One region of the Neorhizobium sp. 05N33 genome, then DNA from elsewhere that is predicted to be linked to it. Evidence: predicted binding sites of a transcription regulator. Region 1 holds the regulator's gene; the other holds the start of a gene.
What was found. The regulator HrcA, encoded in region 1, represses chaperone genes, less so after heat shock. The targets are predictions, from matches to a motif close to GTTAGCACTCNCNNNNNGNGAGTGCTAAC.

Region 1 (5,809 bases):
CTCGATGCCGTCGGGCACATGCCAATGCCTGGCAATGCCGTCGAGGATCGCCGAGACCGTGGTGGGGTCCATCAGAGACGGCGTGCCGCCGCCGAGGAAAATACTGGTGACGGTTTTCGGCCCGCTCATCCGCCGCATCACTTCCATCTCCTTCAGGAAGGCGGCGGTGAAACGCGGCTGGTCCACGGGCTGATGGCGCACATGGCTGTTGAAGTCGCAATAGGGGCACTTGGCCGCACAGAATGGCCAATGCACATAGACGCCAAAGCCCGGCTCGCCGGTATCGGGCAGAAGGGTGTCGCGCAGAAGAGGAGCGGCCGAGTTCAAAATGCCTCAAGCCTCCAGGCAGGTTTCGACGAAACGCTTGAAGGCGCGGGCGCGATGCGAAAGCGCTTCCGGTTCGCCAGGTTTCCAGCCGTGTTTCTGGTCACTACTCATTTCACCGAAGGTAATATCATAGCCTTCCGGTTGGAAGACAGGGTCATAACCAAAACCCTGGATGCCGCGCGGCGGCCACACTACGGTGCCTTCCACTTCGCCCCGGAACATTTCCGTGTGTCCGTCAGGCCATGCGAGACAGAGAACGCTGACAAAGCGGCAACCGCGCTGTTCCGGCTTGGTCGCGCCGCGTTCTTCGAGCGCCTTCTCGACCTTTTCCATCGCCATCTGAAAATCGCGGCTGCCATCCTCACGTTCCGCCCAGTTGGCGGTGTAGACACCCGGCGCGCCGTCGAGCGCGTCGATGACAATACCGGAATCGTCAGACAGTGCGGGCAGGCCGGAGGCCCTGGCGGAGGCGAGTGCCTTGATCGCGGCATTTTCCTCGAATGTCGTGCCCGTCTCGTCCGGCTCTTCGAATTGCAGTTCGGCGGCGGATTTGGCCGAGAAGCCGAAGGGGCCGATCAGTTCGGCGATTTCGCGGATCTTTCCGGCATTGTGGCTGGCGACCACGATCGTCTTGGTAACGAGCTTGCGCATGATAATTCCTATTCGATATTCCAGAGCCTGGGCTCTGCGCATTCCAGGCTGTTGCCGGCCGGATCGCGGAAATAGATTGAGCGGGCACCGTTCGGCCAGCGGAAATCGCTTTCGATGGCAATCCCTGCCTTGTTGAGCTTTTCCTTGATCAAGTCAATCGCGTCGCCCGTCATGCGAAAGCAGACATGTCCCGGTCCCGTCGCGCCATGTGGCGGTACGGGCAGCGCATCGGCGGGCGGTGGCTTGATCGTCTCAGCCGGATTGAAGATCAGCAGGATCCCCGGCCCACAACGGAAGAACACATGTCTGGTACCAGCGCGCAGCACCTTCTCAAGGCCGAGAATGCCGCCGTAGAACGCTTCGGCGGCATCGAGATCATCGGCGTAGAGCGCGGTTTCGAGAATGCCTTCAATCAAACCGCACCTCTTTCAGGTTCAGGCAATCGCCTGCTTCTGCAGCGCCACCAGTTCCTGGGTACCGTCCTGAGCGAGCGCCAGCAGCTTCAGGAACTCTTCCTGGCTGAAGGGCTTGCCTTCCGCCGTGCCCTGCACCTCGACGATGCCGCCGGAGCCGGTCATGACGAAATTGGCGTCCGTCTCGGCAGCCGAATCCTCGATATAGTCGAGGTCGATTACCGGCTGGCCGGCAAAGATGCCGCAGGAGATCGCCGCGACATGGTCCTTCAGCACCTTGTCGACCTTGGTCATCGAGCGGGCTTCCATCCACTTCAGGCAGTCGTAGAGCGCAATCCAGCCACCGGTGATCGAGGCGGTGCGCGTGCCGCCATCCGCCTGGATGACGTCGCAGTCGATGGTGATCTGCTTTTCGCCGAGTGCTTCGAGATCGATGACGGCGCGCAAGGACCGACCGATCAGGCGCTGGATTTCCTGGGTGCGGCCGCCCTGCTTGCCGCTAGCGGCTTCGCGCTTCATGCGGTCGCCGGTGGCGCGCGGCAGCATGCCGTATTCGGCCGTCACCCAGCCCTTGCCGCTGTTGCGCAGCCACGGCGGCGTCTTTTCTTCAAGACTCGCGGTGCACAGCACATGCGTGTCGCCGAACTTCACGAGGCAGGAACCTTCCGCGTGCTTGGAGAAATTGCGCTCGAACGAGACCTTGCGCATCTGGTTCAACTGTCTGCCTGAAGGCCGCATGCTTCACTCCCTGGATTTCTGTTTCCGCCTTCTAAGGCCCCGGCCGAGCTTTTGCAAAGAAAAAGCCCTAATGAGTGTGCAGGCGAATGATCCTGGCTGGCGCAATTTTCCCTTTGGAGAAGGCGCGTCGAATGACTATATTTTGTCGAATGATCAACGGAACGGTGAAGGTCTAGATGGGATTTTCGGCATCGACGGGTAGGGACAGCGGCTCTGTGCTCGATGACCGTTCGCGCGAAATTTTCCGCCGCATCGTGGAAAGCTACCTGGAAAACGGTGAGCCGCTAGGTTCCCGCAATCTTTCACGGCTGCTGCCCATCTCCTTGTCGCCGGCTTCGGTGCGCAATGTGATGAGCGATCTCGAGGAGCTCGGCCTCATCTATTCCCCGCATATCAGCGCCGGGCGCCTGCCGACCCAGTCGGGGCTCCGGTTTTTCGTTGACGCCTTCATGCAGGTCGGAGACCTGTCTGCCGAGGAGCGTGCCAATATCGATCGGCAGATCCGCCCGGCCGACCGAGATCAGCCGATGGAAAGCCTGATGGCGGAGGCAAGCCGTATGCTCTCAGGCGTCTCGCGCGGCGCCGGCATTGTCATCACCACCAAGAGCGATCCGGTTCTCAAGCATGTCGAGTTCATCCGCCTGGAGCCGACCAAGGCGCTCGCCGTGCTGGTCGGCGATCACAACCAGGTCGAAAACCGCATCATCGAATTGCCCGCCGGCGTGACCTCGTCGCAGCTGACCGAGGCGGCGAATTTCCTCAATGCCCACCTGAGCGGCCAGACGCTACCGGAACTGCGTGGCCAGCTGAAGACCCTCAAGGACCAGGTCCAGGGCGAGCTTTATGCGCTCTCGCAGGAACTGGTCGAGCGCGGTCTGGCGGTCTGGTCCGGCGACAGCGAGGAAGGAAAGCCGACCCAGCTGATCGTCCGCGGCCGGGCCAATCTGCTCGAAGGCCTGGCGGATGTTGCCGATCTCGATCGTTTGCGGCTGCTTTTCGACGATCTCGAAAAGAAGGACAGTCTGATCGAGATTCTTGATCTCGCCGAAAAGGGGCCGGGCGTCCGGATCTTCATCGGCTCGGAAAACAAGCTGTTTTCGCTTTCCGGCTCGTCGCTCATCGTGGCGCCTTATCGCGACGGCGAGGACCGCATCGTCGGTGCCGTCGGTGTCATCGGGCCGACGCGGCTCAATTATTCCCGCATCGTGCCGATGGTGGATTACACCGCGCAGCTGCTTGCCAGGCTGTCGCGCTGAATTTTGCGGCCGGACCGGCCCAAGTTTCCCAGCAAGCCTTGATTTTTCCACCTTAAACCTCGATATCGGGCACAAATCCAAGCCCGTAAATCGAAGTCAAGAATAACCGGAGACCGTCATGACCGACGAAACCAACAAGAACGGACCTGACGCAACTGCCGCGGAGAACACCGCGGAAGCCGTAGCATCTGCTCTTGAGGACGCGGCCAACCAGAAGAATGCCGAGGCGCCTGCCGCCGAACCTGATCCGCTGGAATTGCTGAAGGCCGAGAACAACGAGTTGCGCGACCGTTTCCTGCGGCTTGCCGCTGAGATGGATAACCTGCGCCGCCGCACCGAACGCGAAATCAAGGACGCTAAGTCCTATGCGGCGGCCGGCTTTGCGCGCGACATGCTCGCCGTTTCGGACAACCTGCGCCGGGCGCTGGACGCCGTGCCGACCGAAATGCGCGCCACGGCAGATGCCTCGCTGACCACGCTCCTGGAGGGCGTCGAGATGACTGAACGCTCGATGCTGTCCGCTCTGGAGCGCCACGGCGTGAAGAAGATCGATCCTGAAGGCCAGAAGTTCGACCCGAATTTCCACCAGGCTATGTTCGAAATCCCGAACCCTGCTGTCCCGAACAATACCGTCGTCCAGGTCGTCCAGGCCGGTTTCACGATCGGTGAACGCGTGCTGCGGCCCGCTATGGTCGGTGTCGCAAAAGGTGGACCGAAGGCGGAGGCCTCTGCAGAAGCCGCCGGTGAGAAGAGCGCCTGAAGTCTTTGAGAAGCAGGCGATAAGCCTGCTTCTCATTCTAGGCCGGACACTCCCGTTGGTGTTTGCTCGTCGGACTGGCGATTGTTCCAGATCCGTTGAGTTTCCACGCATAATCCCCGCGAAATGCGGCTCAAAAACAAAACCGCCCGGCGCTTTGACAGCGGCCGGGCGGTTCGTTTCGTCCCCACGAATGCATATGCCGTCAGGCGGCGTGGTTGGCCTGTTCCTCGTTGAGGAAGGCATAGATCGCCGAAGCGGAATCGGTCTTGCGCAGCTTGGCGACGAGATCCTGGTCGCGCAGGACGCGGGCGATGCGCGACAGGGCCTTCAGGTGATCGGCGCCGGCGCCTTCGGGTGCCAGCAGCAGGAACACCAGATCGACCGGCTCGTCGTCGAGCGCTTCGAAATCGACCGGCGCTTCAAGGCGTGCGAAAATACCCTTGATCGACGAGATGCTGTTGAGCTTGCCGTGCGGGATGGCGATGCCGTGGCCGACGCCGGTGGAACCGAGCCTTTCGCGCTGCAGGATGATGTCGAAGATTTCTCGTTCGCTCACGCCTGTCAACTTGGAAGCCTTGGCCGCCAGCTCCTGCAATAGCTGCTTTTTGGAGTTTACCTTTAGGGCAGGAATAATCGCATCTTGCTGCAGCAAATCTGCCAATGCCATTCTCTTCATCCTTCGTGCCGCAAGAGCTTGTGCCCTAGGCGAAGGGGAGCGCCGTCTCCGACGCTCTCCCCAAGTTGTTAGTTCTTGATATTGGTGGAATCGATCCAGCCAATATTGCCGTCATTGCGGCGGTACACAATGTTCAGATGTTCCTTGCCGGGGCTGCGGAACAGAAGAACAGGCTCGTCTGTCATATCAAGTGCCATGACGGCGCTTGCGACCGTCATTGTCTTCAACTGCTTCGAACTTTCCGCGACGATGGTCGGCGCGAAATCCTCGGGCACTTCCTCCCCTTCATCCGGTACGCTGTCCATAACAGTGTAGGCAACTTCCGCATAACCATTCACATGGTTGCCGGCATGATGATCCTTGAGCCGCCGCTTGTAGCGGCGCAGACGTTTTTCGATCCGCTGTGCTGCGGCATCGAAACTGATCTGCGGATCATTCGCCTCGCCGGCCGCATGCAGGACGATCCCGGTATCGAGATGCACCTTGCAGTCGGCAGAAAAGCGCGAACCAGCCTTTTCCACGATGACTTGGCCTGAGTAGCCTCCGTCGAAGTATTTTGTAACCGCTTCTCCGATTTGGTCCTCGATCCTTTGACGGAACGAATCGCCAATTTCCATATGCTTACCGGATACACGCACACTCATGGAGTTCTTCCTTCTTGTCGTGACTTGCGTGTTCCAGTCTACGCCAAGCCGTCCCCGCATCCAAGCCGTTCACATGCGACTGGGCCAAATTGCTGCAATCGATGCCTGTCTGGATAATGGGATACGTTTCGTGCCATGCCCCGTGCAGTTGCGGCGGGCTTCTAGCGCCCGATGTTTTAAATGTCAACGGCAGCGGACCTCGGGATTTCTACGTAGGCCTGTGGAAACCCGGGTGTTTCGCCGGTATCTCAGAACGCCGCGACCCCCGCGATCGCGCGCTTTTCGCGACGGCGCTGGACGGAAGAAGGAATGTTCATCGCCTCGCGGTACTTCGCGACGGTCCG
Region 2 (5,809 bases), 440 kb from region 1:
AGCGGACGGCGTAGATGCCGGCCTTGAGTACGGCCTCCGGCGGCAGCTGCATGTTGGCGGTCGGGAAACCGAGCTGGCGGCCAAGCTTTTCACCGCCGATCACTTCCGCCTCAAGCGTGTAGCGATACCCGAGCAGGCCGGCCGCGGCGGAGACATCGCCTTCCGCCAGCAGATCGCGGATGCGGCTGGACGAGATTACGTCAGCATTCTCGTCGCGGAAGGCATCGACCAGCTGCACGTTGAAACCGTGCTTGGCGCCCGATGCCATCAGGAAGGCCGGACCACCTTTCCTGTCCTTGCCGAAATGAAAGTCGAAGCCGGTGACGACGGCGCTGGCTGCCAGCCAATCCACGAGAATGGTCTGGATGAATTCTTCCGCCGAGCGGGTGGCGAACTCGCGGGTGAAGGGATATTCGATCACCGAGCGGAAACCCATGGCCTCGAGCAGGCGCGCCTTGAGCGGCGCCGGGGTCAGGCGGAAGACCGGTTCCTCCGGGCGGAAAACGGTGCGCGGATGCGGCTCGAAGGTCAGCACCAGGGCGGGTACGCCGCACTGTTCCGCAAGTGCCAACGCGCGCTCCAGCACGCTGCGATGGCCGCGATGCACGCCGTCGAAATTGCCGATGGCGATGACGCCGCCCTTCAGTTCCTCGGGCAGCGGTTCCTTCTTCTCGTTGCGATGGAAGACAGTCATGCGCGGATTCCGGTTCAGGCCCAATTCAGGCCCAGGGGGCTATGCGAGGCGCGGCATCCAGTATTTCGGCGCGGCATTTTCCCGCTTCAGCCAGGCGTTGAGGATCGCCTCGTCGGTCTGGCCGTTGACGGTATATTCCGAAACATGGATGCCCCCGCTGATATAAAGCAGGTCGAGGCCGTATGCGAGCGCGCCGCGCACGTCGGTCGGCATGCCGTCGCCGATCGCCAGCACCCGGTTCATCGGGAAATCGCCGCGCACTTCGCGGGCAGCTTCGATCGTCGCCTCGTAGATCGGGCTGTGCGGCTTGCCGGCGACGCGGGTCTTGCCGCCGAACTCTTCGTAATAGGCCGCCACCGCGCCGGCGCAGGGGATGATCTTGTGGCCGCGCTCGACAACAAGATCCGGGTTGGCGCAGATGAAAGGCACGTCACGCTTGGCAAACGCTGCCAGCATGTCGGTATAGTCTTCCGGGACTTCCTTCTCGTCGTCGAAGAAACCGGTGCAGACGATGCATTCGGCTTCGTCGGCGGAGACCACCTCGACGCCGAGCCCGTCAAACAGGTTGAGGTCGCGTTCGGGACCGATCAGAAAAACCTTTTTCGGGCCGTCGACGATCAGGTGCTGGGTGACGTCGCCTGACGTAACGATCCGGTCATAGGTGCCGTCGGGCACGCCGAGCGCGCGCATCTGCTCGATGACGCCGGGAGCCGTGCGCGGCGAATTGGTGATCAGCACGACGGTGGCGCCGGCTTCGCGGGCTGCGGCGAGCGCCTTGCAGGAATGCTGGAAAGCCTCGACACCGTTGTGAACCACACCCCAGACGTCCGAGAGGACAACGTCGTAGTCGCCGATCACTTCGCTCAGATTGCCGATGCGCTTTGCCATGTAATCTTCCCATCTCGCAAGTCCCGGGTCACATGACAAACCCGGTTGAGGATTACAAGAGATAATCGGGAGAAAAACCGCGACGAGATCGCCGAGGTCGGCAAGGATAACTCTTCGCACCGGTGCCCGGATCGCAGCCGCGTCGGCGCCATTCTTCCACCAAAGTCCCGTGCAACATGCCGACCTGCCCGAAGGGGTGGCCGAAACGAGAGACCCTGATGTGGCCGCAGACGGCCGGCAGTTCCGCGAGACAACAGGCGTTCAGCCAGCATCCGTATCGTTAAGCGTATTTCGTATGAAGTTCCGAGCCGTCTCGAAAATTTTACGGCCGTTCTTGACTCATCCGCCAGCCAGCCCTATTTCGACGCGGCTGGCACTCTCCAACCGGGAGTGCTAACAGCACCGAGATACGGGTTTCACCCGTCCATGTCATTTGATCGAGGGATTAGACAATGGCAAGCACCAATTTCCGCCCCCTTCATGACCGCGTCGTTGTTCGTCGCGTCGAATCCGAAGCCAAGACCAAGGGCGGCATCATCATTCCTGATACCGCCAAGGAAAAGCCGCAGGAAGGCGAAATCGTCGCCGTCGGCACCGGCACCCGCGACGACAAGGGCAACATCACTGCTCTCGACGTCAAGGCTGGCGATCGCGTCCTGTTCGGCAAGTGGTCGGGCACCGAAGTCAAGCTCGATGGCGAAGACCTTCTGATCATGAAGGAATCCGACATCATGGGCATCATCGGCTGATTTCCGGCCGGTTACTCTTCATTCTAAATCGCTGACACCCCTTTTCAGGAGTTATCAAAATGGCAGCCAAAGAAATCAAGTTCGGCCGCACCGCGCGCGAAAAGATGCTGCGCGGCGTCGACATTCTCGCTGACGCAGTCAAGGTAACGCTCGGCCCGAAGGGCCGTAACGTCATCATCGACAAGTCCTTCGGCGCTCCGCGCATCACCAAGGACGGCGTATCGGTCGCCAAGGAAATCGAACTTGACGACAAGTTCGAGAACATGGGCGCCCAGATGGTCCGCGAAGTTGCTTCGAAGACCAACGACATCGCCGGCGACGGCACTACGACTGCTACCGTTCTTGCCCAGGCGATCGTTCGCGAAGGCAACAAGGCCGTTGCAGCCGGCATGAACCCGATGGACCTGAAGCGCGGCATCGACCTCGCCGTTGCTGACGTCGTCAAGGATCTCCAGGCCAAGGCCAAGAAGATCTCGACCTCGGAAGAAGTCGCACAGGTCGGCACGATCTCCGCAAACGGCGACAAGCAGGTCGGTCTCGACATTGCTGAAGCCATGCAGAAGGTCGGCAACGAGGGTGTGATCACCGTCGAAGAAGCCAAGACCGCCGAAACCGAACTCGAAGTCGTCGAAGGCATGCAGTTCGACCGCGGCTACCTGTCGCCCTACTTCGTCACCAACCCGGAAAAGATGGTCGCCGATCTCGACGACGCTTTCATTCTCCTCCACGAGAAGAAGCTCTCGAACCTGCAGGCGATGCTCCCGGTTCTCGAAGCCGTCGTTCAGACCGGCAAGCCGCTGCTGATCATCGCTGAAGACGTCGAAGGCGAAGCTCTTGCGACGCTCGTCGTCAACAAGCTGCGCGGTGGCCTCAAGATCGCTGCCGTCAAGGCTCCGGGCTTCGGTGATCGCCGCAAGGCCATGCTCGAAGACATCGCCATCCTGACGGGCGGCACTGTCATCTCCGAAGACCTCGGCATCAAGCTCGAAAATGTCACGCTCGACATGCTCGGCCGCACCAAGAAGGTCTCGATCTCCAAGGAAAACACCACGATCGTCGACGGCGCCGGCTCCAAGGCCGACATCGAAGGCCGCGTTGGTCAGATCAAGGCTCAGATCGAAGAAACCACCTCGGACTACGACCGCGAAAAGCTGCAGGAACGTCTGGCCAAGCTGGCTGGCGGCGTTGCCGTGATCCGCGTCGGCGGCTCGACGGAAGTCGAAGTCAAGGAAAAGAAGGACCGCATCGACGACGCTCTCAACGCGACGCGCGCTGCCGTTCAGGAAGGCATCGTACCGGGCGGCGGCGTTGCCCTGCTGCGTTCCTCCGTCAAGATCACCGCAAAGGGTGCAAACGACGACCAGGAAGCCGGCATCAACATCGTTCGCCGCGCTCTTCAGTCGCTGGTTCGCCAGATCGCTGAAAACGCTGGTGACGAAGCTTCGATCGTGGTCGGCAAGATCCTCGAAAAGAACGAAGACAACTACGGCTACAACGCCCAGACGTCTGAATATGGCGACATGATCACCATGGGCATCGTCGATCCGCTCAAGGTCGTTCGCACGGCTCTGCAGAACGCAGCTTCGGTTGCTTCGCTGCTGATCACCACCGAAGCCATGATCGCCGAACTTCCGAAGAAGGAATCGGCTGGCGGCGGCATGCCTGGCGGCATGGGCGGCATGGGCGGCATGGACATGATGTGATAGGCGCAAGCCTATCGCCGAAGCCGCCTCTCACCTCACGTGGTTCAGCGCGTCAAGCGTGCTGAACCGGCGGCAAGAAGCAGCCTAGTTGAAAACGATTAAGGGCTCCGGTTTGACCGGGGCCCTTTCTGTTTGAGGCTCCGCGAGCGCACTTCGCGAAACAGATCTGGCCCCGACCCGTTCCAAACCGTCCCCCAATGAAAATGGCCGCACTGTTTCCGGTGCGGCCATTCTTTGACTGAGCTGTTCGACGCCTCACGCTGGGCTTGCGGAGCCGCCGTTTTGGCAGGTTATGCGGCTTCGCTGACCGCCCGCTTGACGCGGAAGAGCAACCGGTCGGAACCGGCACTCACCGCAACGGCCGATCCATCCGGGATTTGGCCGCCGAGGATCTGTTCGGCGAGCGGATCCTGCATGAACTTCTGGATCACCCGCTTCAGCGGACGAGCGCCGTAGACCGGATCGTAGCCCTTGTCGGCCAACCATTCGCGGGCGTCCGAACCGAGATCGATGCTGATCTTGCGCTCCGCCAGAAGCGACAGCAGCCGCTTCATCTGGATATCGACGATCGCGCCCATCTCGTTGCGCTTCAGGCGATGGAACAGGATGATCTCATCGACGCGGTTCAAAAATTCAGGCCGGAACGAGGCTTTCACGACGTCCATCACCTGCTCTCGCACGCTTTCGGAATCCTCGCCCTCGCGAAGAGCGGTCAGGTATTCCGCTCCGAGATTGGAGGTCATGATGATCATCGTGTTCTTGAAGTCGACCGTGCGGCCCTGCCCGTCCGTCAGGCGCCCGTCGTCGAGCACCTGCAGAAGAACGTTGAACACGTCCGGATGCGCCTTCTCGATCTCGTCGAACAGTACGATCTGGTAGGGCTTGCGGCGGACGGCTTCAGTCAGCGCGCCACCTTCGTCATAACCGACATAGCCCGGAGGCGCACCGATCAGCCGGGCCACGGAGTGCTTCTCCATGTATTCCGACATGTCCATGCGCACCATCGCCGTTTCGTCGTCGAACAGGAAGCGGGCGAGCGATTTCGTCAGCTCCGTCTTGCCGACACCGGTCGGGCCGAGGAAGATAAACGAGCCGATCGGCCGGTTCGGATCCTGCAGGCCGGCGCGGGAACGGCGTACCGCACGCGAGACGGCCTGGACCGCATCGCCTTGGCCGACGACCGATTTTGCCAGTTCGTCTTCCATGCGCAGCAGCTTGTCGCGCTCGCCTTCCAGCATCTTGTCGACCGGAATGCCGGTCCAGCGCGACACCACATGGGCGATCGCATCCGGGTTCACGACTTCCTGCACCATGGCATTGGTCGAAGTATCCTGGGCTTCGGCGTCCACGAGGCGCTTTTCCAGTTCCGGGATCACGCCATAGGTCAGTTCGCCGGCACGCTGGAACTCGCCCTTGCGCTGGGCAGTCGCCAGTTCGTTGCGGGCTTCGTCGAGCTGCCGCTTCAGGTCGGCGGCAAGGCCGAGCTTCTGCTTTTCCGCCTGCCAGCGGGCCGTCAGCGCATCCGCCTGTTCTTCGAGCGAGGTCACTTCGCCTTCGAGACGCTGCAGGCGATCAGCCGAGGCGCTATCGGTTTCCTTCTTCAGGGCTTCGCGCTCGATCTTCAGCTGCATGATGCGGCGGTCGAGCTCGTCGAGTTCCTCGGGCTTGGAATCCACCTGCATGCGCAGCCGCGATGCGGCTTCGTCCATCAGGTCGATCGCCTTGTCGGGCAGGAATCGGTCGGTGATGTAGCGGTTGGAAAGCGTCGCAGCCGC

Region 2: the regulator HrcA is predicted to act here: its motif matches at 1,952-1,980, upstream of groES (co-chaperone GroES).

What each region holds. Positions count from the first base shown of each region.
Region 1 is NZ_JBFTNK010000002.1:500,037-505,845, reverse strand. It holds gene hemW (radical SAM family heme chaperone HemW) at 1-327, opposite strand, end outside; gene rdgB (RdgB/HAM1 family non-canonical purine NTP pyrophosphatase) at 334-978, opposite strand; gene AC1DLT_RS06790 (VOC family protein) at 987-1,394, opposite strand; gene rph (ribonuclease PH) at 1,413-2,129, opposite strand; gene hrcA (heat-inducible transcriptional repressor HrcA) at 2,306-3,385, shown strand; gene grpE (nucleotide exchange factor GrpE) at 3,504-4,145, shown strand; gene ptsN (PTS IIA-like nitrogen regulatory protein PtsN) at 4,348-4,812, opposite strand; gene hpf (ribosome hibernation-promoting factor, HPF/YfiA family) at 4,890-5,465, opposite strand; gene rpoN (RNA polymerase factor sigma-54) at 5,714-5,809, opposite strand, start outside.
Region 2 is NZ_JBFTNK010000002.1:56,858-62,666, forward strand. It holds gene AC1DLT_RS04540 (bifunctional riboflavin kinase/FAD synthetase) at 1-694, opposite strand, end outside; gene AC1DLT_RS04545 (TIGR01459 family HAD-type hydrolase) at 734-1,582, opposite strand; gene groES (co-chaperone GroES) at 2,035-2,331, shown strand; gene groL (chaperonin GroEL) at 2,391-4,034, shown strand; gene clpB (ATP-dependent chaperone ClpB) at 4,325-5,809, opposite strand, start outside.